DNA from 4 places in the Hyphomicrobium sp. DY-1 genome. Region 3 is predicted to be linked to each of the others. Evidence: predicted binding sites of a transcription regulator. Region 3 holds the regulator's gene; each other region holds the start of a gene.
The links. Region 3 encodes PhoB, which activates phosphate uptake and scavenging genes when phosphate is short. Its sites were predicted from a motif close to TGTCATNNANCTGTCAT; they were not measured.
Positions count from the first base shown of each region.

Region 1: RLW41_RS07715 (CorA family divalent cation transporter) is a predicted target of PhoB. The motif match lies at 1,690-1,706, and genes of this name have one in related genera.
Region 2: RLW41_RS14975 (UDP-2,3-diacylglucosamine diphosphatase) is a predicted target of PhoB. The motif match lies at 3,250-3,266, and genes of this name have one in related genera.
Region 4: RLW41_RS07725 (ceramide glucosyltransferase) is a predicted target of PhoB. The motif match lies at 2,554-2,570, and genes of this name have one in related genera.

Region 1 is NZ_CP134870.1:1,632,555-1,637,858, reverse strand. Features, by position in the region: gene RLW41_RS07715 (CorA family divalent cation transporter) at 1-1,600, opposite strand, end outside; gene RLW41_RS07710 (type 1 glutamine amidotransferase) at 1,877-2,593, shown strand; gene RLW41_RS07705 (ABC transporter substrate-binding protein) at 2,990-3,883, shown strand; gene RLW41_RS07700 (quaternary amine ABC transporter ATP-binding protein) at 4,014-5,102, shown strand; gene RLW41_RS07695 (ABC transporter permease) at 5,099-5,304, shown strand, end outside.
Region 2 is NZ_CP134870.1:3,101,775-3,107,078, reverse strand. Features, by position in the region: gene RLW41_RS15000 (hypothetical protein) at 1-373, opposite strand, end outside; gene RLW41_RS14995 (CoA pyrophosphatase) at 509-1,165, shown strand; gene RLW41_RS14990 (DUF6111 family protein) at 1,162-1,464, shown strand; gene RLW41_RS14985 (CCA tRNA nucleotidyltransferase) at 1,483-2,739, shown strand; gene RLW41_RS14980 (hypothetical protein) at 2,834-3,067, shown strand; gene RLW41_RS14975 (UDP-2,3-diacylglucosamine diphosphatase) at 3,295-4,146, shown strand; gene RLW41_RS14970 (DUF3419 family protein) at 4,195-5,304, shown strand, end outside.
Region 3 is NZ_CP134870.1:2,745,309-2,750,612, forward strand. Features, by position in the region: gene RLW41_RS12990 (DUF1007 family protein) at 70-789, opposite strand; gene RLW41_RS12995 (zinc ABC transporter substrate-binding protein) at 923-1,903, shown strand; gene phoB (phosphate regulon transcriptional regulator PhoB) at 2,020-2,724, opposite strand; gene phoU (phosphate signaling complex protein PhoU) at 2,760-3,473, opposite strand; gene pstB (phosphate ABC transporter ATP-binding protein PstB) at 3,514-4,299, opposite strand; gene pstA (phosphate ABC transporter permease PstA) at 4,296-5,147, opposite strand; gene pstC (phosphate ABC transporter permease subunit PstC) at 5,150-5,304, opposite strand, start outside.
Region 4 is NZ_CP134870.1:1,638,592-1,643,895, forward strand. Features, by position in the region: gene RLW41_RS07720 (alkaline phosphatase family protein) at 1-1,274, shown strand, start outside; gene RLW41_RS07725 (ceramide glucosyltransferase) at 1,346-2,497, opposite strand; gene RLW41_RS07730 (hypothetical protein) at 2,661-2,921, opposite strand; gene RLW41_RS07735 (UDP-glucose dehydrogenase family protein) at 4,095-5,304, shown strand, end outside.

The sequences.
Region 1 (5,304 bases), 1.1 Mb from region 3:
CGCGCGATTTAGCGATTGTAATCAGCGTCAGCAGGATGGTCGGCACAAGCACTGCAGAAAATGCCACCAATCGCCATGGCGTCGATTGATTGGCCCAATCGAGCAGGTTCATACCGAGAAAGCCGGTGACGGTGGTGCCGACAAGTCCGAGCGTGGTCACAACGGTCAGTCGCGTAACGGTATCGCTCTGACGGCGCATAGCCTCGTTTTCAAGGAACTCGCTCATCTCCTGAATTTCCTGTCGAATGTCGTCGTAGAGGCGGTCAATATCGAGATGGCGGCGACACAGCGCAAAAATATCGTGTGCCTGCGTCTGATTGCTGACCGAGTGAAACCAGTAGCGATGCGTGAACCGGAGGAAGGTTTGCAGCGCCCGTCGCGATGCCGCTCTGAACGCCAGAATCGCGCTCTTGTTATTGGCATCGAGACGGCTCATCGCGCCGGTCAGATGATCGGAGAACATCAGCAGCGAAGCCTTGTGGAAGTGCGCGATCAGAAAGACAAGGAAGTGCTCATGCCGGAAGCTGTTGAGGCAGCCATGGTTGGGGTCGACGAAGAACGGGTTGTCGGCGCTGCCCGTCACGACAAGGGCATGACCGCACGACATATAGCGGCTCTGCGGCCACTCGATCTCGTTGTGCTGTCCGAAGTATCGATCGTAGCAATACCGCTCCTCGAAGTCTTCAAGGTGGCGCTGGGAGAATGGCAACTCCGAGCAGTCGCCTGGACCGGATGCAAAAGCGAGGCGGACGTAATCGGCGCGCGTCAGCTCGCTGCCGGCTTTCACGGCAATAAGCGCCATTTGCGGCATGCGATAATATTCGAGCTGCTTGTAGCGCAACGCACCCGGGTGATCGGAGTGATGCGGCACAAGCGGATGCAGCAGATATTGCCAATGCGCAGCAACGCGGGCCGCGCGCTTCGCGCAAACCTGCGCCAGAAACTTGTCGCGATCCCCGTAATCCGAGGCGGCCAGAACGTCACCGTGGCTTGAAAGAAATTCGACCTTCACTGGACAATGTCCGGCAACGCCCGTGTCCTTCTCCCAATAGGCCGGATGCGTTCGTCCCAGTCGGAACATCACGTCCTGAACGTCGGCGAGTCCGATGTCTTCGGAATAAAGCTCCAACGCTAGGATCGCGACATCGATTTCGAAGAAGAAATACAAGTCGACGTGAGCCACCTTGAGTTCGATCGGGGCCGCGCCGGGCGTTAGCTGTACGCGCACGGCCGCTACATCGGTACGCCGGAAGGTTTTGACCGGACTTTCCGATGACACCGATCCCGGTGATCTGCCAATTCGTCCGCCGTAAAGGAAGCGCTGGACCGGCGGCAGGAAGGTCACGAACTCATTGTAGTGACGCTCCTGAAAATCTTTCGGATCGCACGTGAACTCGTCATCGACCTCTTTCCACGGATTGTCCGGGCCGAGATTCGAAAGGATCGCCGCGAAGTCATGATGAGACGGCTCAGGATTGGGCGGCATCAACTCGACCGGCCATATAAGGATCTGCCGGAACTGTCCGATGCGGGTGTCGGCTGAAGCGTGTGGTGCAATCCCCGACCCGGCCGCAGTTTCGGAACGGACTTCATCAAGCATGAGAGCCTCGGCTTGCTATCGAATTGCGCCGCAGAGCAGCTTCGAAATCGAGTTCCCTTCAACGCGCCTCTCACCATTGCCCCATATCCATGACGGTTATGCGACATGTATGAAATATATGGGGAATTTCGCGTTTGTTCGGACCTGTAAAGCTCTGGCATCCAATGACCAGGGGCATCGAAGCGCTGATGACGGATGAGTTTACATCGTATATCTGCGCCCTGGTGTCGTCGGCCGGTCGATCATGACATACGTGAACAGGGAATAGGGGGAAACGTGCGCTTTCTTGTTTTTCAGCACATCGCTTGTGAGCATCCAGGCATCTTTCGCAAATTCTTCGCCGCCGACGGCATCGCTTGGGATGCCGTCGAACTCGATGAAGGAGCCGCGATTCCCGCGCTTGAAAACTACGATGCGCTTTGGGTGATGGGCGGCCCGATGGACGTCTGGGACGTCGATGAATGCCCGTGGCTTGTCGATGAAAAGCGCGCGATCCGCCGCTGGGTTCGCGAATTGGAAAAACCCTTCATGGGGCTTTGCCTCGGACATCAGCTCCTGGCCGATGCCTTGGGCGGCACATGCGGACCGCAACGTCCGCCTGAAATCGGCATTCTCGATGTCGCCCTGACGACGGAAGCCGAAAGTGATCCGGTGTTCGGCAATCTGCCCAAGGAATTCAAAGCTGTTCAGTGGCACTCCGTGCGCGTTGCGCAGCCGCCTGAAGGCGCTGTTGTGCTCGCCAAATCGGGCATTTGTCCCTGCCAGGCGATGCGTGTCGGCAAAACGGCGTGGAGCATGCAGTATCACGTCGAGATCGAAGACAACACGATCGACGACTGGGGAAATATCCCGGCTTACGCGCAAGCGCTGGAACGCACGCATGGACCTGGCGCACTGCCGCGCATGGCAGAAGCTGCTAAACCCCACACCGCGAATTTCGCTGCGGATGCCGAAACGCTTTATCGCAATTTCATGCGGACCATTCGGCAATAGTCCGCTTCAGGATCGATAACCGGCCAACGCGTTTCATCGAGCGAACGCAGAGCAAATCATCTGCGTTCTCTTTCTTTTTTGGGTTATTCTATTCGTCAAAGATCGCGTTTGGCGGTAGCGCAATCGGCGCAAGACGACGACTTTCTATGAAACATTTATTCGCGCCCGTGCTGCTTATATTTGCACCAACTGCCCTGAATTTGGCCTTGAACACACTTTGAAATAGGTATCATAATTCAAAAATCATCACTCTCAGGAAAGTCACTGCACGCGATTTCTGCAATTCGACCTCAACTGATTTGGCTTGGAGGCTGATCTATGTACACTGCCGTCAAACGCGTTTTGGCCGGGGGGGCCTGCGCAGCGATCGTATCGCTGGCGAGTTTTAGCCAAGCCATGGCGGGCGCTCCTGAATCGCAAGATCCAATCAAGATTGCATTGTTCGATTGGACGAGCGTCAATCTCAACGCCAAGATCCTTGGCGGCATTCTCACCAAACTCGGCTACAACGTTGAATACCCGACGGCCGATTATCTCTCGAGCCTCACCACCGGCCTTACGAACGGCGATATCGATATCGGCGTCGAATACTGGGATACGACCGCGCGCGAAGCGATGAAGGCGTCCGACGCCACGGGTCAGACCGAGCGGCTCGGCAAGCTTGGTCCCAAAGCCAAGGAAGAGTGGTGGTTCCCGGAGTACATGAAAGAAAAGTGCCCCGGCCTTCCTGATTGGAAAGCTCTGAAGGATCCCAAGTGCGCCGAAGCCTTCTCGACGCCCGATACAGCGCCAAAGGGCCGTTATCTCGGCGGTCCCGTGACCTGGGAAGGTTTTGACGACGAGCGCGTCGAAGCTCTCGGCCTGCCGTTCGTTGTTGTCCACGCCGGCACCGACGGCGCGATGTTCGCCGAACTCGATTCCGCCTACCAGCGCAAAGCGCCGATCATGCTCTGGATTTATTCACCGCATTGGGCGCCAGCGAAATACAAAGGCGAGTGGGTTCAGTTCCCGGAATATGAACCGGCCTGCTACACTGACCCGAAGTGGGGCGTGAACCCGGATAAGAAGTACGATTGCGGCAAGCCGCACGGCGAAATCTGGAAGTACTCCTGGAAAGGCCTGAAAGATAAATGGCCCGTCGCTTACAAAGTCGCCAAAAACTACACGATCGATACTGACGAACTGAACAAGATGTCAGGTGAGATCGATCTCGACGGCAAGTCGATGGATGACGTCGCCGCGGCTTGGGTCGATGCCAACGAGGCCAAGTGGAAGGAATGGGCGAAATAAGAGTTCGGCTGAGCTTCTTTTGCAGCATTGAGTGAAGACGCGACGGGAACCGGTGTGCCATCGCAGGCTGTCGGTTCCCGTCTGTTTTTGAGGCCACGCGGCGCGCTTTGCGCGATGGAGCGATTCTAAAATGAATACCCAAGCGCCCCTGCGCGATGATACGACGTCGGCGACGGACGATCGTCCGGTTAAACTATTGTGCCAGGATGTGTGGAAAGTCTTCGGCGAAGGCGCGAAGAATTTTCTGGCGAAACACAACGGCGCACCGACATCCGAAGACCTGAGCAAAGCCCAGCTCGTCGGCGCGGTGCGGCATGCGTCACTCGAAGTTCGTCGCGGCGAAAATTTCATCGTCATGGGCTTGTCCGGCTCGGGCAAGTCGACGCTCGTTCGCTGTCTCTCTCGATTGGTTGAGCCCACGTGGGGAAAGATCGAGCTCGACGGCATCGACCTGCTGAAAGCATCCCCTGATGAATTGATTGAGATCCGTCGTCACCGCATGGGTATGGTGTTTCAGCACTTCGCCCTGCTGCCGCATCTGACGGTGCTCGAAAACATCGCTTTTCCGCTTTCCGTTCAAGGCGTCGAACGCAAGACGCGCGAGGCGCGCGCGCGCAAAGTTATCGAGCTTGTCGGCCTCAGCGGGCGCGAGCAGTTTTATCCGCGTGAGCTTTCAGGCGGCCAGCAGCAGCGAGTCGGTATTGCACGGAGCCTCGCGGTCGAACCGGAAATCTGGTTCCTCGATGAGCCGTTTTCCGCACTCGACCCTTTGATCCGGCGCGAGATGCAGGCCGAGCTTCTGCGTCTCCAAAGCGTGCTGAAGAAAACCATCGTCTTCATCACCCACGATTTCGATGAAGCGATCCGCTTGGCCGACCGCGTCGCCATTATGAAGGACGGAGAAATCATACAGATCGGCACGCCGGAAGAACTAGTGCTCCATCCCGCAACAGACTACGTCGCCGAATTCACGCGCGACGTCCAGCGCTCGAAGGTGATGTCGGCAGCAAGTCTGATGCGCCCGGTTTCGCCATCTGCCGACTACGGCGGAACAGTCGGCGCAAGAGATAAGATCTCATCGTTTTCGGCTCGCATCGTCGGTGTCCGCAAGAACTTTCTTGTCACCGCCGCCGATGGCAGGCCACTCGGTGAAGTGACGCCCGATGACGTTATCGATATACTTGCCGATCGCGACGTGGCTAAAGAGGCACGTGTATGACCGTCGCAGACACGACGGCGCCCATCCGGCCGTCCGCCATCTCCACCCCGACGTTGATCTGGACTGTGGCCATCGCCGTTGTCGCGCTCCTCTATCTCGTTCCGAGCATCGCCCCTTGGGCTGTTAAGTACCCCGACGCCGCCATTATCCCGATTTCCAAGTGGATCTCGATAATCATGGCGTGGCTAAAGTCGAATTTCAT
Region 2 (5,304 bases), 360 kb from region 3:
CCTCCCGCTGCGCATCAAGGAAGCGGCCATATTTCGACGCGAGCGAACCTGACAGCGACGGCCCTTGATACTTCGGCGGAAAGCTCATCACGTAGTCGTTTGCCGAGAACGGTATATCCTTTGCGCGTTTACGCTTGCGAAGAGTTCGCTTCTGCTCGACTGCATCCCAGTAGGCATCGAGCTTCTCTTCGAAATTCTGCCGCGCCGTTTTCCAGACTTGAAAGGCTTCTATCTCGCTATCGGACAGCGACGTCAGAAAATCGATGGTCGACATTGCGGTTGCGCGCGGCGCCGCCATCGGCACCATGAGGCAAACCAGCGCGAGCGCCAGGGCGGGCGCCGAAATGCCCTGCTTCCGAAACGGCGATGTCATACGTAAGTAAGCCACACGCAGTCCCATCTGCTCCTAAACACGACGCAAGCTAAAACGACGAATCAAAAATAGCGTGATTCAGCCGCCCCCGGCCACCCCAGGACGGTCACGCTTCAATTTCTGCCAGGTTGCGAAATGAACCCGCTTTCTGCCTCCAATATGGCAACGCCGGATATCGAGGCTGCCGATTTCGAGCGCCTGGCACGTGCGCGGCTGCTAGCGAGCCCGCCTGAACTGGATGAACCACAGTCACCTGGCGACGATGACTTGAACCCCGGCCTCGGTCCATTTTCCGCTGGCCTGCGCCACGCAGCCGTCCTGGTGCCCATCGTCGCCCGCGCGCCTCTGACCGTGCTGCTGACGGCACGAACGGACCATTTGCCCTCGCACGCCGGACAAATCGCCTTCCCCGGCGGGAAAGTCGAGCAACAAGACGCGACGCCTCTCGCTGCTGCGCTGCGGGAGACGCGCGAAGAGATTAACCTCGATGCGGCATTCATCGAGCCAGTCGGCTATCTCTCGCCTTATCGCACCGGCACGGGCTACATCATCACGCCCTCGGTCGCGCTCGTGCGGCCGGGCTTCAGGCTTACAGCCAATCCCGACGAAGTCGCTGACGTTTTCGAGGTTCCGTTCGCCTTTTTGATGAACGAAGCCAATCACGAGATCCACAGCCGCGTCTGGCGCGGTGCAGAACGCAGGTTCTATGCGATGCCTTACGGTGAACGCTATATATGGGGCGCGACAGCGGGAATAATCCGCACGCTCTATCGGAGACTGTTCAGCACATGATCCGCATCGTTATCGAGAATATTTTTTTCTTCCTGCTGCCGACGTTCCTCTACATCGCCTGGATCGCATTCTCCGAAGATGAATGGCCTGGCGTGATGACGGTCTTGAGCCGCGCCCCCTTGATCCGTCTCTTCTTTGCCGGCGCTGCCGTGATGCTCGCGACGCTCGTCGTGTTTTCGTCCCGCACCTATAACAGCCCCGACGATGTCTATGTGCCCGCCTCCGTCGTCGACGGGAAGCTCGAACCGGCGCGCAGCATTCACGAGACGAAAACGCCGCCCCCGACGGCAAAGCCGTGATTGCAGGACTGAAACGGCATGACTGAAACAGCCATCAAATCGACCCGCATGAGTGCCGAATGGCTACGAGCCCCGGCGCTTGCAAAAGTCTTCGCCGCGCTTTCTGCCGGCGGCGCCGAAGCCCGCATCGTCGGCGGCGCCGTGCGCAACGCGATGATCAATCGCCCCGTCAAGGATGTCGACATCGCGACAACGGCCCTCCCCGCCGAGGTCATGCGCCTCGCCGCCGATGCCGGTCTTGGCGCATATCCGACTGGCATAGACCACGGCACCGTCACCGTTGTCGCTGAAAAGCGATCCTTCGAAGTGACGACGTTGCGCCGCGACGTCGAGACGGACGGCCGCCATGCCGTCGTCACCTTCACCAACTCCTGGGAAGAAGACGCCGCCCGCCGCGACTTCACGATCAACGCGCTTTATTGTTCGGCCGACGGCATCGTCTACGATTTCGTCGGCGGCCTCGATGATCTGCGCCAACGTCGCATCCGCTTCATCGGCGATGCCGAGGCACGCATCCGCGAGGATTACCTGCGCATTCTGCGCTTCTTCCGTTTCAGCGCCGAATACGGAAAGGGCCAGCTCGATCCCGCAGGACTGGCCGCAGCAAATGCCTTGAAAGAAGGACTATCGCTGCTCTCCGCTGAGCGCGTCCGCGCCGAAATGCTGAAACTGCTCGCAGCGCTGAATGCTGTCGATGTCGTCAACGCCATGGAAAAAAGCGGCATCCTTCAGCTTGTCGTCAGGACTCGCCTCGAACCCGACCGCTTTGCGCGCTTCATTGCGATCGAAGCCGCACTGGGCGAGCCACCCGATGCGCTCGCGCGCCTTGCCGCGCTTGCCGTCAACAATGCGGAAGACGCAGCCTTTCTTGGCCGCGAGCTTCGGCTCTCGAATGCCGAAGCCGAGCGTCTCACAAGCGCATCCGCAGGCGATCCAGGTATCGCCCCGGAAACGTCCGAAGCGATTGCACAGGCTGCACTTTACAGGCTCGGTGCCGATGCCTTCGCGCGCGCCGTCCGCCTTGCCTGGGCGCAATCTGGTGCCCCCTGCACCGATCCGCGCTGGCGCGCCCGCGCATTGCTCGCCGATCGCTGGAAAATTCCGGTCATGCCCTTCACTGGGAACGACGTCCTTGCGCTCGGCATTCAACCAGGTCCGAAAGTCGGCAGCATCCTTAGTGCCTTCGAGCGCTGGTGGATCTCAGAGAATTTTCCCGCCGATGCTGAACGTCAAAGCAGAGCGCTTAAAGAGCTGGCGCGCGAAGCTGTTACTTAACAAATCATTAAATTTCACTTCACCTTTGCTTATGCTCCGACTAAAGTCTCTCTCCGGGGTTCACCCATTTGTATCGCGTTGAGGAGACACCCTGATGGACAGCATCGGCCGTGAGCGTGAGCGTTCGCTCAAGTTCGTTCAAATCGTCTTCGCCGTTCTCGCTCTTCTCAGTCTGACTGCAGCATTGGCCGTATCGACGAGGGGCGTCGATATGGGACTTCCCGAAAATTCGACATCACCGATCGCGCTGGCGTTTCTTCTTGTTGGCGCTGTCGACACCATTCTGCTCTACGCCTGGGAGCATATCTTTCAGCGCATCGAATACTGATACGAAATTGCGCTGCCGTCGCGTGGATGGCAGCGCAATCATCAGTGTGTCGCATATTCGCCATATGACACTTTTGCGGCGATCGAAACCGCCGGCATCTCTCGCGCGCGCCGTCTCGGGCTGTTGGTAAACCCATAAATAGCTGCGATTTCTTACACTCGACGCCACCGGCCGCAGGCGTTCGTCATACGCCTGTTACATGAATCCCGTCCTACGTTTTACATGAAATGCATAGACGCATTTATGGGAAGCGCACTGACTGGGGGCCGACCTTGAGCGCACCAAATCCGGAATTGAACTACCGAACCGTTTTTATTTCCGACATTCACCTCGGAATGCGCAATTGCCAATCGACTGCTCTTCTCGACTTTCTGAAATACGTCGAATGCCAGAACCTCTACCTCGTCGGCGATATCGTCGATTTCTGGAAAGTCCGCCGCGGTCCTTATTGGCCGCAGAGCCACAACGACGTTTTACAAAAGCTTCTGCGCAAGGCGCGTAAAGGCACCCGCGTCGTCTACATTCCGGGCAACCACGATGACGGCCTGCGCGACTATACCGGCATGAACTTCGGCGGCGTCGAAATCCGCCGCGATGCCATTCATGAAGCCGCCGACGGCAAGCGCTATCTCATTTTGCACGGTGATGAATTCGACGTCGTCGTGCGTTACGCCCGCTGGCTCGCATTTCTCGGCGACCGGTCCTATGACGCAGCTCTCGCGCTTAACGTACCGCTGAACTTTGCGCGTCGCATGTTCGGCCTCGGTCATTGGTCGCTGTCGGCCTTCCTGAAGCACAAAGTGAAAAGCGCCGTGAACTACATCGGCGAATTCGAGGAAGCGTTGGCAGGCGAAGCCAAGCGGCGCGATGCGCAGGGCCTCATTTGCGGCCACATCCATCACGCCAACTCGCGCCAGATCGACGGCATTCACTACATGAACTGCGGCGACTGGGTCGAAAGCTGCACCGCCATCGGCGAACGCTTCGACGGCCAATTTGAAATCATTCGTTGGAAAGAGCATTTGGCCGCGCGCGCCTCGCAGGCGCCTTCCGGCCGCTGGTTGATCGAAGCCGCTTAACGGCAATTATGCCGGACGAAAAGCGAGCCGGCGAACGGAGTATCCCACGTGAACGCGACCGCCAAAGCCCTCGAACCGACGAGCATCGATCTTCTGAGCGAAGCTGTGCATCAGAACCGTGCGCTGAGTCTCGCCGGTATCCTTGAGCGCACCTTCACCTTCGCTTTCCGCTCAATGGTCTACCCGCAGATCTGGGAAGACCCGCGCGCCGATATGGAAGCGCTGGAGATCACCCCGCAAACGCGCATCATGACCATCGCCTCCGGCGGCTGCAACGTCATGAGCTACCTCTCGGCCAATCCGGCGCGCATCTATGCCGTCGATCTCAACGCCACGCACATCGCGCTGCTCAAGCTGAAGGTCGCCGCAGCTCAGCATCTGCCGAACCATGCCACGTTCTATCGCTTCTTCGGCGCCGCCAATGACCGCCGCAACGTCGCCCTCTATAACGATCTCATCGCGCCGCATCTCGACGCCGATACCCGCGCCTATTGGGAAGGCCGCGAGCTGACGGGCCGCCGCCGCATCACGCGCTTCGCGCGCAATTTCTATCATTTCGGGCTGCTCGGCCGCTTCATCGCGACAGGCCATCTCGCTGCGCGCGTGTTCGGCGCCAAACCGAAGCGTCTGCTTGAAGCCCGTTCGATCGAAGAGCAGCGCGAGATCTTTGCGCGCGACATCGGACCGGCCTTCAGCCATCCTGTCTTGCGCTGGATCACGTCAAACCGGGCGTCGCTGTTCGGCCTCGGCATTCCGCCGGTGCAGTATGACGCGCTTTCCGGCGGCGGCGCTCGCACGATGGCCGACGTTTTGAAGGAACGCGCCGAACGCCTGGCGACGGGCTTCGATCTGAAAGACAACTATTTCGCTTGGCAGGCCTTCGGCCGCAGCTACGCGACGCAGGGCGAAGGCCCCTGCCCGCCGTATCTCGAAAAAGCGAACTTCATGGCGGTCAAGGCGCGCGCCAACCGAGTCGAGGTTGTCCACGACAACATGATCCGCTTCCTCTCTGGCGAGCCGGCCGAAAGCCTCGATCGCTATATCCTGCTCGATGCCCAGGACTGGATGGACGACGCAGCCTTGAATGCGCTGTGGGATCAAATCACCCGCACTGCGCGCCCCGGCGCCCGCGTCATCTTCCGCACCGCCGGCGAGGAA
Region 3 (5,304 bases):
TAAGTCATTAATGCGTCTGGGGCTGAGGAATCTCGCCGGTTCCTTAACCGCTGTGCCAAAGCGGGACGGTCAGGATTTCTTGCAGGTGATCGCCACGGTTTTGTAGGAGCCGAAACCGACGACGCCGGCGCCGAACTGCTGCGCCATCGCGGCGCCGAGCTTCCGGGCCTGCGCGTCGGTCTTTTCCGCATCGGGATCGAGCAGCGTCGCCGCGCAGCCTGCGGGCGCTGATGCAAGTTTGATGGCGTCCGTTTTCTCTGGCTCGAAGTCGATGAAATAGGAGGGATCGAAGACGGCGAATGTCAGGCCCTCGGCATCGGCAAGGACAGGCTTCGCCAGCGACAGATGGAAGTAAAGGCGGAGGACGCCATTGGTGTATTCGAGGTGCGCTTGCGTCGGCGGTGAGAACGCCAATTGCTCTTCGCCGAGCTTGGCCACCGTGAAGTAGTTGAACTCTTTGAGGCCATCCATGTTGACCTTCAGGAGCGGCTCAAGCTCGTGCTGGTCGTATTTGCCGTCGTTGTTGGTGTCGAGACCTTCGAGCGCCATGGCGGCGTATGAGTCGTCGAAGCTCCAGACATGGTCGACGCCCGTAACGGTGCCGTTGTCGTAGTCGACCGTCATCTCATACGTGATCCACATATGAGGATGCGCAGAGGCCGGTATAGAGAAAGCGAGGAGCATTATCGCGGCGGCCGCGAGGCTGAGACATTTATTGAACGACTTATGCAAGATCGGCCCCAATTCCTTTGCTCCGCATTGTGCGCGATTCTTCGGAGTGCGTTTCATACGAAACGCACATTGAACGTGGCGAGATTGCGACGCGCTGCGCTATTTGGCGGGCATAGGCCAATTCGCCGGTGCGGTTGCGCGCCGACAGCGACGGTTATATTATATCCTTTTACTCAGCAGGATGGCGGGAATGAAGCTTTCAGCGGCACGATGTTTCGGTTTTCTGGCGGCCGCGATGACAAGCGCGACGACCGCCGTCAGCGCTGCCGAAGCGCCGAAAGTCGTCGTGACGATCAAGCCCATACATTCGCTTGTGACGCGTCTGATGGACGGCATCGGGACGCCGAAGCTGATCGTTGAAGGGTCGGCGTCGCCGCACACGTTCACGCTCAAGCCGTCGACAGCGCGGGCCATCAACGAAGCGGATATTTTCGTTCGTGTGTCGGATACGCTGGAGCCGTTTACGCGCAAGATCGTGACGACATTGCCGTCGAACGTGAAAGTGGTGACGCTTGCAGGCGCAGATGGCGTGACGCTGCTCGATCAACGCGAAGGCGGCACGTTCGAGAAGCATGAGCACGAGCATGAGGCGGACGCGCACGATCACGACGAAGCGGGCGCTGCCGATCACGACGATCATGATGAGGATGGCAAGGATGGACATCTCTGGCTCGATCCGTCGAACGCCAAGGCGATTGCGGCCGACGTCGCGAAAGCACTCATTGCCCGCTATTCTGAGTATGCGAGCAAAGTGAAAAGCAACGAGGCGGCGCTCGATGCCGATCTCGATACGCTCGACCATGACCTTTCGAGTGAACTGAAAGGGGCGCAAGGCAAGCCCTTCATTGTCTTCCATGACGCGACACAGTATTTCGAACATCACTTCGGGCTTCACGCCGTGGGATCGATTACGGTCAGCCCGGACGTGCCGCCGAGTGCAAAAAGACTGACGGAGGTTCGCAGCAAGATTTCGTCGCTCGGTGCGGTCTGTGTTTTTACCGAACCGGAGTTCCAGCCAAACCTTGTTGCTGCGGTTACCGAAGGGACGCATGCCCGTTCGGGGACGATCGACGTCGAAGGGCAATTGCTGACGCCGGGGCCGAAGCTCTACTTCGATCTGATGCGGGGCGTCGCGCGCAACCTGTCGAGCTGCCTAACCGCGCCGAGCTGAGAGCCAGTCTTTAGCTGTATTTTCTCGTCATCCTCGGCGTTAGACCGGGGATCTATTATGCCGCGGTGATGTTGATTGTCGGTTTCTCGGGACAAGCCCGAGGACGTGGCTCGCTATCAAGCCTGCGTTTCGGCTTCGCGGCCGTCGAAGACATAGCCGGCACCGCGGACCGTGCGGATCGGATCGGCTTCGTTGCCGCGGATCAGCGATTTTCTGAGACGGCCGATGTGAACGTCGACGGTGCGCTCGTCGACCTCCGAAGACTGGCCCCATACGCGGTCGAGGAGCTGGCTGCGCGAGAGAACGCGGCGCGGGCTTTCCATGAAGACTTCGAGCATTCGGTATTCGGTCGGGCCGAGGCGGACCTCGCGGACGCCACGCGTCACTTTGTGGGCGCCACGGTCCATCGTGATCTCGCCGGAGACGAGAATATCGCTCATGCGCTCCGGCGCCGCGCGCCGGAGCAGGGCCTTCACACGTGCCATCAATTCCTGCACGGAGAACGGCTTCGTGACGTAGTCGTCGGCGCCGGTCGTCAGGCCTCGCACGCGGTCAGATTCCTCACCGCGGGCGGTCAGCAGTATGATGGGCAGGCTCTGCGTGTCGCCGCGGTTGCGCAGACGGCGGCAAAGCTCGATCCCGGAGATCTTCGGGATCATCCAATCCAATATCGCCAGATCGAAGGTTTGTTCGGCGAGCAATAGTTCTGCTTCCTCGCCGTCGGCGGCTTGCACGACGTCGTAACCTTCCGACTGAAGATTGTACTTCAGAAGCTCGGCTAGCGGCGCTTCGTCTTCAACAACGATGATCTTAGCTGGCATGATATTGGATCGGGGTTGCTCTCAGGGTCGCACGGTCATTGGCGCGGCGTAATCAGCGTCGAAGAGGTCTTGTCGCCCTTCGGCCGATCGTCGGCGATCGGTACGCCGTGCACGAGGTAGTAGACGTTCTCGGCGATGTTTGTCGTGTGGTCGCCAATGCGCTCGATATTCTTGGCGCCAAAGAGGAAGTGCGTGCAGATGCCGATGTTGCGCGGATCTTCCATCATGTACGTCAGCAGTTCGCGGAACAGCGAGTTATACATGGCGTCGACCTGCTGGTCGTTGCGCCACACTTCCATCGCCTTCTCGGCATCGAGCGTCGTCAACGCATCAAGAACGTCCTTGAGCTGCTGCTGCACCATCTCTGTCATGTGGCGCATGCCGGTCATCAGCGGCTTGGGATAGGCTTCCCCTGCAATGGTGAGAGCGCGCTTGGCGATGTTCTTGGCAAGGTCGCCGATACGCTCAAGGTCGCCCGCAATCTTGATGACCGTCATGATGTGGCGCAGGTCGTTGGCGACCGGCTGGCGGCGGGCAATCATCAGAATGACCTGGTCCTGCAGCTCGCGTTCGAGCTGGTCGACCATGACATCGTCGGAAACGGCTTTCTCGGCGAGCTTAGGGTCGCGGCGTTCGAGCGAGTCCATCGCCTGAACGAGAAGCTTTTCGGCATAGCCGCCCATCTGCGCGATGCGGCGGTCGAGGAGCTTCAACTCTTCCTCGTATGACTTCACGGTATGTTCGTTCATCGTCGTAATCCTGAAATCCGGTTTGGCCTCAACGTCATCACTAGCCGAAGCGGCCGGTGATGTAGTCTTGCGTGCGACTATCCGTTGGGTTTGTGAAAAGCTTTTTGGTGTCGCCGAATTCGACGAGATCGCCGAGGTACATGAAAGCAGTATTCTGCGAGACGCGGACTGCCTGCTGCATGTTGTGGGTCACGATGGCGATCGTGAATTCGTTCTTCAACTCGTCGATCAGCTCTTCGACCTTGGCGGTTGAAATCGGATCGAGAGCGGAGCAGGGCTCGTCGAACAGGATGACTTCTGGGCGGATCGCAACTGTGCGGGCGATGCACAGACGTTGCTGCTGACCGCCGGACAGCGACAGGCCGCTGGCGTGCAGCTTGTCTTTTACTTCCTTCCAGAGAGCCGCCTTTTCGAGGGCGCTTTCGACGCGGGCGTCGACTTCGGATTTCGGCAGGCGCTCATAAAGGCGAAGACCGAACGCGATATTTTCGTAGATCGTCATCGGGAACGGCGTCGGCTTCTGGAACACCATGCCGATGCGCGAGCGCAGCAGGTTCAGGTCCTTCATGTCGAGGATGTTTTCACCGTCGAACATGATCTTACCTTCGGCGTGCTGGCCGGGATAAAGATCGTACATGCGGTTCAAAACACGCAGGAGCGTAGACTTGCCGCAACCCGAAGGTCCGATGAAGGCTGTCACCTGCCGCTCGTAAAGCGGCAACGAGATGCCTTTGAGGGCCAGAGTCGATCCGTAGTAGAACTTCAGGTCCTGGACCGAAATTTTCTCGGTCAGGCCGGTGTCGACGTCTTTTGACATTACGTTCATTTGGATGTCCTCGAAGTACCCAGGTAACGAGCGGCGATACTGAGCGTGAGCACCGCTGCGGTGATTAACAGTGCGCCGGTCCAGGCGAGGCGCTGCCAGTCCTCGTAAGGGCTCAAGGCATACTGGAAGATAACGACCGGCAAGCTTGCCATCGGAGCATTAAGATCGGTGCTCCAGAACTGGTTGTTAAGAGCGGTGAACAGAAGCGGAGCGGTTTCGCCGCTGACGCGGGCGATGGCCAGCAGCACGCCCGTGATCATGCCGGCGCGGGCCGCCTTGTAAGCCACCTTACGAATGACGAGCGACTGGGGCATGCCGAGCGCTGAAGAGGCTTCGCGAAGCTGGTTCGGAACCAACAGCAGCATATTTTCAGTCGTGCGAACGACCGTTGGGATGACAAGTACCGCCAGGGCCGCAGCACCGGCGATGGCCGAGAAGTGGCCCATCGTGCGGACGAGGATCTCGTAGACGAAGAGGCCCGTCACGATCGAAGGGGCGCTGAGCAGAATGTCGTTGATGAAGCGGATCACCGACGAGACTTTGCTGTAACGGCCATACTCCGCTAGATACGTGCCGGCAAGGATGCCGATCGGCGTGCCGACCGCGACGCCGATGAAAGACATCACGAAGCTGCCCGCGATGGCGTTCAGAAGGCCGCCGTCGCTGCCAGGCGGCGGCGTCATTTCCGTAAATACCTTGAAGTTCAAGCCCGCGAAGCCTTTGAACAGCAGCGTCGCGAGGATGACGGCCAGGATCGTTAAGCCGAGCGCGGATGCCGCCCAGCACAGGCCGACGGTGATCGTGCTTCGCACGCGCCGACGGCGGTATTTTGCCATATCCAAGGCCATGTTTATGCTCCCGCCTTTTTCTCAATACGCATCAGCATGAGGCGAGCGAGAGCCAGGACGACAAAGGTGATGAAGAAGAGGATGAGGCCCAGAGCGATGAGCGACGATGTGTAGATGTCGCCGACCGCTTCGGTGAACTCGTTGGCGATCGTGGCAG
Region 4 (5,304 bases), 1.1 Mb from region 3:
AAGGTCTTAAGGCGTACGGGCTGCCGACCGAAGCTCCAAGCCGTCTGACCAACAAAGACCATGGCGATTTCAAAACACCGGGCACAAAAGACGCCAACATCGTCCAGCAAGGTTATTTCGTGCAGGCATTGACGAAAGTTGTGCTGCCGAAATTCAAGGAGGACGGCAAGCCGTTCGTCATCGTGTTCTGGTCGCGCGATCCGGACGGGACGCAGCACAATCAAGGCGACAGCTTCCTGCGGCTGGAACCGGGCATTAACGGTCCGACGTCGATGGCGGCCATCAGCAATGCTGATTCCAATCTGGCCATGATCCGGCGCACGCTCGATCGGCTCGGGCTCGCTGATACGACAAACATCATCATCTCGTCGGACCACGGCTTCTCGACGATCTCGAAGCAGAGCCAAACGAGCGAAGCTGCGAAGGCCACCTATCCGAATGTGCCGCCTTCGCTGTTGCCGCCTGGGTTCCTCGCAATCGACCTCGCGAAAACGCTCGATATGCCGCTTTATGATCCGGACGACGGCAATGCCAAGGTCTCGGAGGGAACGCATCCGTCCGACGGCAATGGCTATATCGGCAAAGATCCGAACGCTCCGAACGTGATCGTCGCCGCCAATGGCGGTTCGGATCTCATTTACATTCCGAGCGGCGACCGTGCTCTCGTTCAGAAGACGATCGACTCGCTGATGGCGCAAGACTACGTCAGCGGGATTTTCGTTGAGGATGACCTCGGCAGCTTTGCGGGGACACTGCCGCTCAGCGCCGTCAATCTCAAAGGCTCAGCGCTAATGCTCAGACCCTCAATCGTCGTCAACTTCAAGAGCTTCTCGACCGGCTGCTCGGAACCGACCACGTGCGCGGTGGTCGTCTCCGATACCGAATTGCAGCAGGGCCAGGGCATGCACGGCAGCTTCAACCGGGGCGATACCGAGAACTTCATGGCCGCGATCGGCCCTGATTTCAAAGAGGGCTTTGTCGACGAGGCGCCGGCCAGCAATGCCGACATCGGCAAGACGATCATCGCGATCCTTGGACTGCTGCCCACGAGCCATGGAAAATTGGTCGGCAGACCATTGATCGAAGCGTTTCCGAACGGTGCAACGCCGCAGTGGGAGCGCAAGACACTGGGGTCAGCGCCATCGGCTTCAGGCCTGCGTACGATCCTGAATTATCAGGTGGCGGGCGATACGAAATATTTCGACGCCGCCGGCTTTCCCGGACGAACGGTCGGCTTGCATCCGGAGGCGACCATCGCCGAGACCCATAAGTGAACGCATCTGAAGCGCCCGGCCTTGCAAGCCGCGATAGGGTCCGTTTCAGACCGGACTCTGAACTTTCTGATTCAGATCTTATTGGTGACTGCGAGTTCGCGGTTCTGCTCGGCGACGCTCATATCGTTGCCGCGCCAGACGAAGGTGTCTCCCACCCAGCCCTCGACCCAGAGTACAGGCAAAAGCGCATCGCGTAGAAGCCACGTAAATGGCGAATGCCACCGCAGATGCCAGCCCGCAACGTGTGCCAACAAGACTTCGGCACCCAACCAAAGCGACAGCAGCCCAGCGAGCGCCATTAACGGATCAACGTCGAAGGCCGTTGCGGCGACGGCGGCAGCGGCGGCAGGCAGAGTGCAGCCGGAAAGTATTTCCGGCGCATAGAACAAGGGGAACGTTGCACGACGCAGTCGCGCCCAGCGCACTTGCCGATCCCAGACTTGAGCCCTGGTTCGCAGGCCCAGCGGCTGCTCGAACGGGCGATCTACGAGCCGGACGTCAAGACCATGAGAGCGGACGATCTTGGTAGCGGCAGCGTCTTCGGCAATCTCGGCGCCCAACGCTTCGATGCCACCAGCATCGTCGAGGATATCGCGGCGCCAAAGCATCGACTTGCCCTGAGCAAATCCGAATCCGATCGTATCGGCCGCGCTTTGCCAGCGAGCCTGATAGGTGTTGAGGAATGCGCATTCGAGTTCAGCCCAAAAACCGATCGGTCGACTTCCGATGGGCGGCGAACAGACGAGGCCCACACCCGGCGTGAAACTCTGGAACAGATCGTCGAGGTAGTGCGCGGGCATCAGGACATTGTTGTCCGCCAGAACGATCCACCGATGGCGTGCGGCCGCCCATCCTTTGACGATGTTGTTGAGCTTAGGATTGCTGGTTGGCCGATCATCGCCGATCAACAGGCGGGCCTGGATATGCGGGTATTCGACGATCAGCTTGCGAACAAGCGGTACGGCCGCATCATCTTCGCGAGCCGCGCAAAATATAACCTCATAGTCCGCGGCTTTCAGTTCGAATGTCGAACGCAATGTCATTTCATCGAAATGATCGACACCGCAAACCGGACGCACGATGCTGACCGGCTCAACATTTGTCGCACGCGATCGGCTACGTGGCGCCGATACGCGGTAGAGTGTCAAGGCGACCGTCAAAAGGTGGGTGGACACCGCCAAAATGCAGAAGACAAGAGCCGCCGTCGTCACGAGATCGGCCATAGCTCCTCCGTCGACAAGAATGAACCCGCTGCATTTCAAGATTCATTGAAACATTGACGACGGTTGCACGACAACTCTGCGACATCCAATAAGAATGCCCCAAAGTTGTAGCTCATCCACACTTTTGTCGCGTGAACTGCGAACGGTCTGCGCGCTGCGAGATTTATGATTTCGGCGGGCTGGCCATGCGGCGCACGGCAGTGGTCGACAAGTAGGCGCCAACAAAGGCCGCCGCGCAAAGGCCGATCACGCCGGGCAAGCCGTCATTCAAGTTGGCAGCCAAAAGCCCTTCGTAGGCGATCGCCGCGCCGATAACGCCACCGATCGCTGCGATAACAGTGTTGGAAACGCCGCGAAGCGACAAACCGTAGAGAATGCCCACAATCAGGCCCGGATACATCGAAGGCCAGAAATGATCGTCCATAATTCCCCTCCCAAGCTTCACTAGCCTGCAGCTAACACCCGCGCCGCCAGGAAGGGGTTGATACCAGTCAATGACGGCCGGGACGAGATGGCCGCGCAGACGACGTCTGGTCGCGGTTGATCTCAACTCGGAGAAAAGGAGACCGGCAGCGCCGAGTTGGCACCGCCGGCCTCAAGTCCTGTTCGCGGACGCAGCGATCAGGTCCAGGGAGCGAAAAAACATTACGGGTCCGCGCTTCCTAATCCGCCTACAAATCGGGCGATGGGCCGACGGGCGCGAGTTCGGACACGGGATCCGATAACGGTTCATCGCGTGACGCTGCGACGATCAACGAGGGCCTTTCGTTGCCACGAACGCGAGTTCTCGGCTGGTGGCCCGAGAAATCTTGCTCATGCTCTGGTGCAACGATGCGATATCGCTTTTCCGTCATAGCCCGACGCCTCTCGCAGCAGCTGCCCGGCCTCGAAAATGGCGCCGGGCCGATGCGTGCGCGATAGCTGCTCTTTCTGCCAGGAACGGATTGGCGAAGCGGCGTCCCTCAAGGGCGTCGTAAGCTGCTAACGCTGAGTGAAAGAGGTATTCGCGTTCTCCGTCCTCTCGAATGACTAGACCGGCTTGATCGTCTCCAACTTCGATGACGTATGATTTTGACATGTCTTCTTGTTCGCCGGCAGTGGCCAGCGTCCTCTGAATGATTGCGATTGGGGAATAAAAACGCCGTTTTCTGAGCGGTTTTGCGCGCTCAACAGCGGCAGAGACAACAGCTCATCCGACAACCGACGTTCATCGTCGTTTCGTGAGGAGAAAGACAGTCAAAGTTCGTCTGTTTCATAGCGGTCTCCAGTGGCGGAGCCCACGAGTGCGTCGTGGAGCTTAGCGTTTGATGACGCGGCGCAAGTCTCATCGAAATCACCGCGGCGAGCACGCCAATCGTGCCCGCAAGAGCCATAAGACGCTGTTCGGCACGCCGGATCAAATAAGAAGACGTGCATTGCTTAGAACCGTGCTGATGAATAAGCGCCATGCACGGAGCTTGCGACTTTTTTCTACATCACGCTTGGCGTCATAACGCAATGATATTGCGCGGTTTTACCAACCCGTCAGAATGCAGCGCGTTCGCCGGAAATATGGGCTGGCGGTGTTCGCCGTTTGGTGGAATATCGTCCCTGTGGGATACGAGGGATTGCGACAATGAAGATCTGTATGATTGGAGCGGGCTACGTCGGTCTTGTTTCGGCGGCATGCTTTTCCGATTTCGGCTGGACAGTCACCTGCGTCGACAAAGATCCGGACCGGCTGGCAGATCTCAAAGCTGGGCGTTCCCCGATCTATGAACCCGGCCTCGATGATCTCATGGAGCGGAATATCAAGGCCGGGCGCCTGCTATTTACGGAGAAGCTGGGTCCGGCTGTCGCCGACGCCGATGTCGTCTTTCTGGCTGTCGGCACGCCAATGCGCCGGGGCGACGGATACGCCGATCTCTCCTATGTCTTCACGGCCGTCGAAGAAGCAGCGCCGTACCTTCAAGACTTCACTGTCGTGACGACAAAATCGACGGTGCCCGTTGGAACGAGTCGCGAAATCGAACGCCGTCTCAAAGCCAAGCGGCCGGACGCCGATGTGGCTGTCTGCTCCAATCCGGAATTCTTGCGCGAGGGATCGGCGATCCAGGACTTCACGCATCCCGATCGCGTTCTGGTCGGGACCGACGACGAGCGTGCGCGCGAGGTTATGGGACGCCTCTATAAGCCGCTGGCGCTGCGCGGTTCGTCCGTCATGTTCGTCGAACGCGAATCGGCTGAGCTCGCGAAATACGCGGCGAACGCCTTCCTGGCGCTCAAGATCAGCTTCATCAACGAAATTGCCGATCTGTGCGAGAGCGTGGGAGCCGACGTGCAGGAGGTCGCATCGGCTATCGGCAAGGACCGTCGCATTGGCGATAAGTTCCTGCATCCGGGGCCGGGTTATGGCGGGTCCTGCTTCCCGAAAGACGTCTCAGCGTTGATCCGAACTGCGCGGGAATTCAAGGCGCCAATCTCGATCATCGAGCAGGTCGAACGTGTCAATCATGAGCGCAAGCTGGCGATGGCCATCCGTATCGAGGAAGCCGCCGGCGGATCAGTGCGCGGCAAGACGATTGCGGTGCTTGGGCTGACGTTCAAACCCAATACCGACGACATGCGCGATGCGCCGAGCCTTGTCATCGTGCCGATGCTGCAAGAGCGTGGCGCAACGATTAGGGCCTGCGATCCGCAAGGACGCCGCCAAGCGGAGCCTCTGCTTCCAGGCATCACCTGGTGTGAGAACGCGAACGAGGCGGCCGAAGGCGCCGACATCCTGGTGGTCGTCACGGAATGGAACGAGTACCGCGCACTCAATCTTG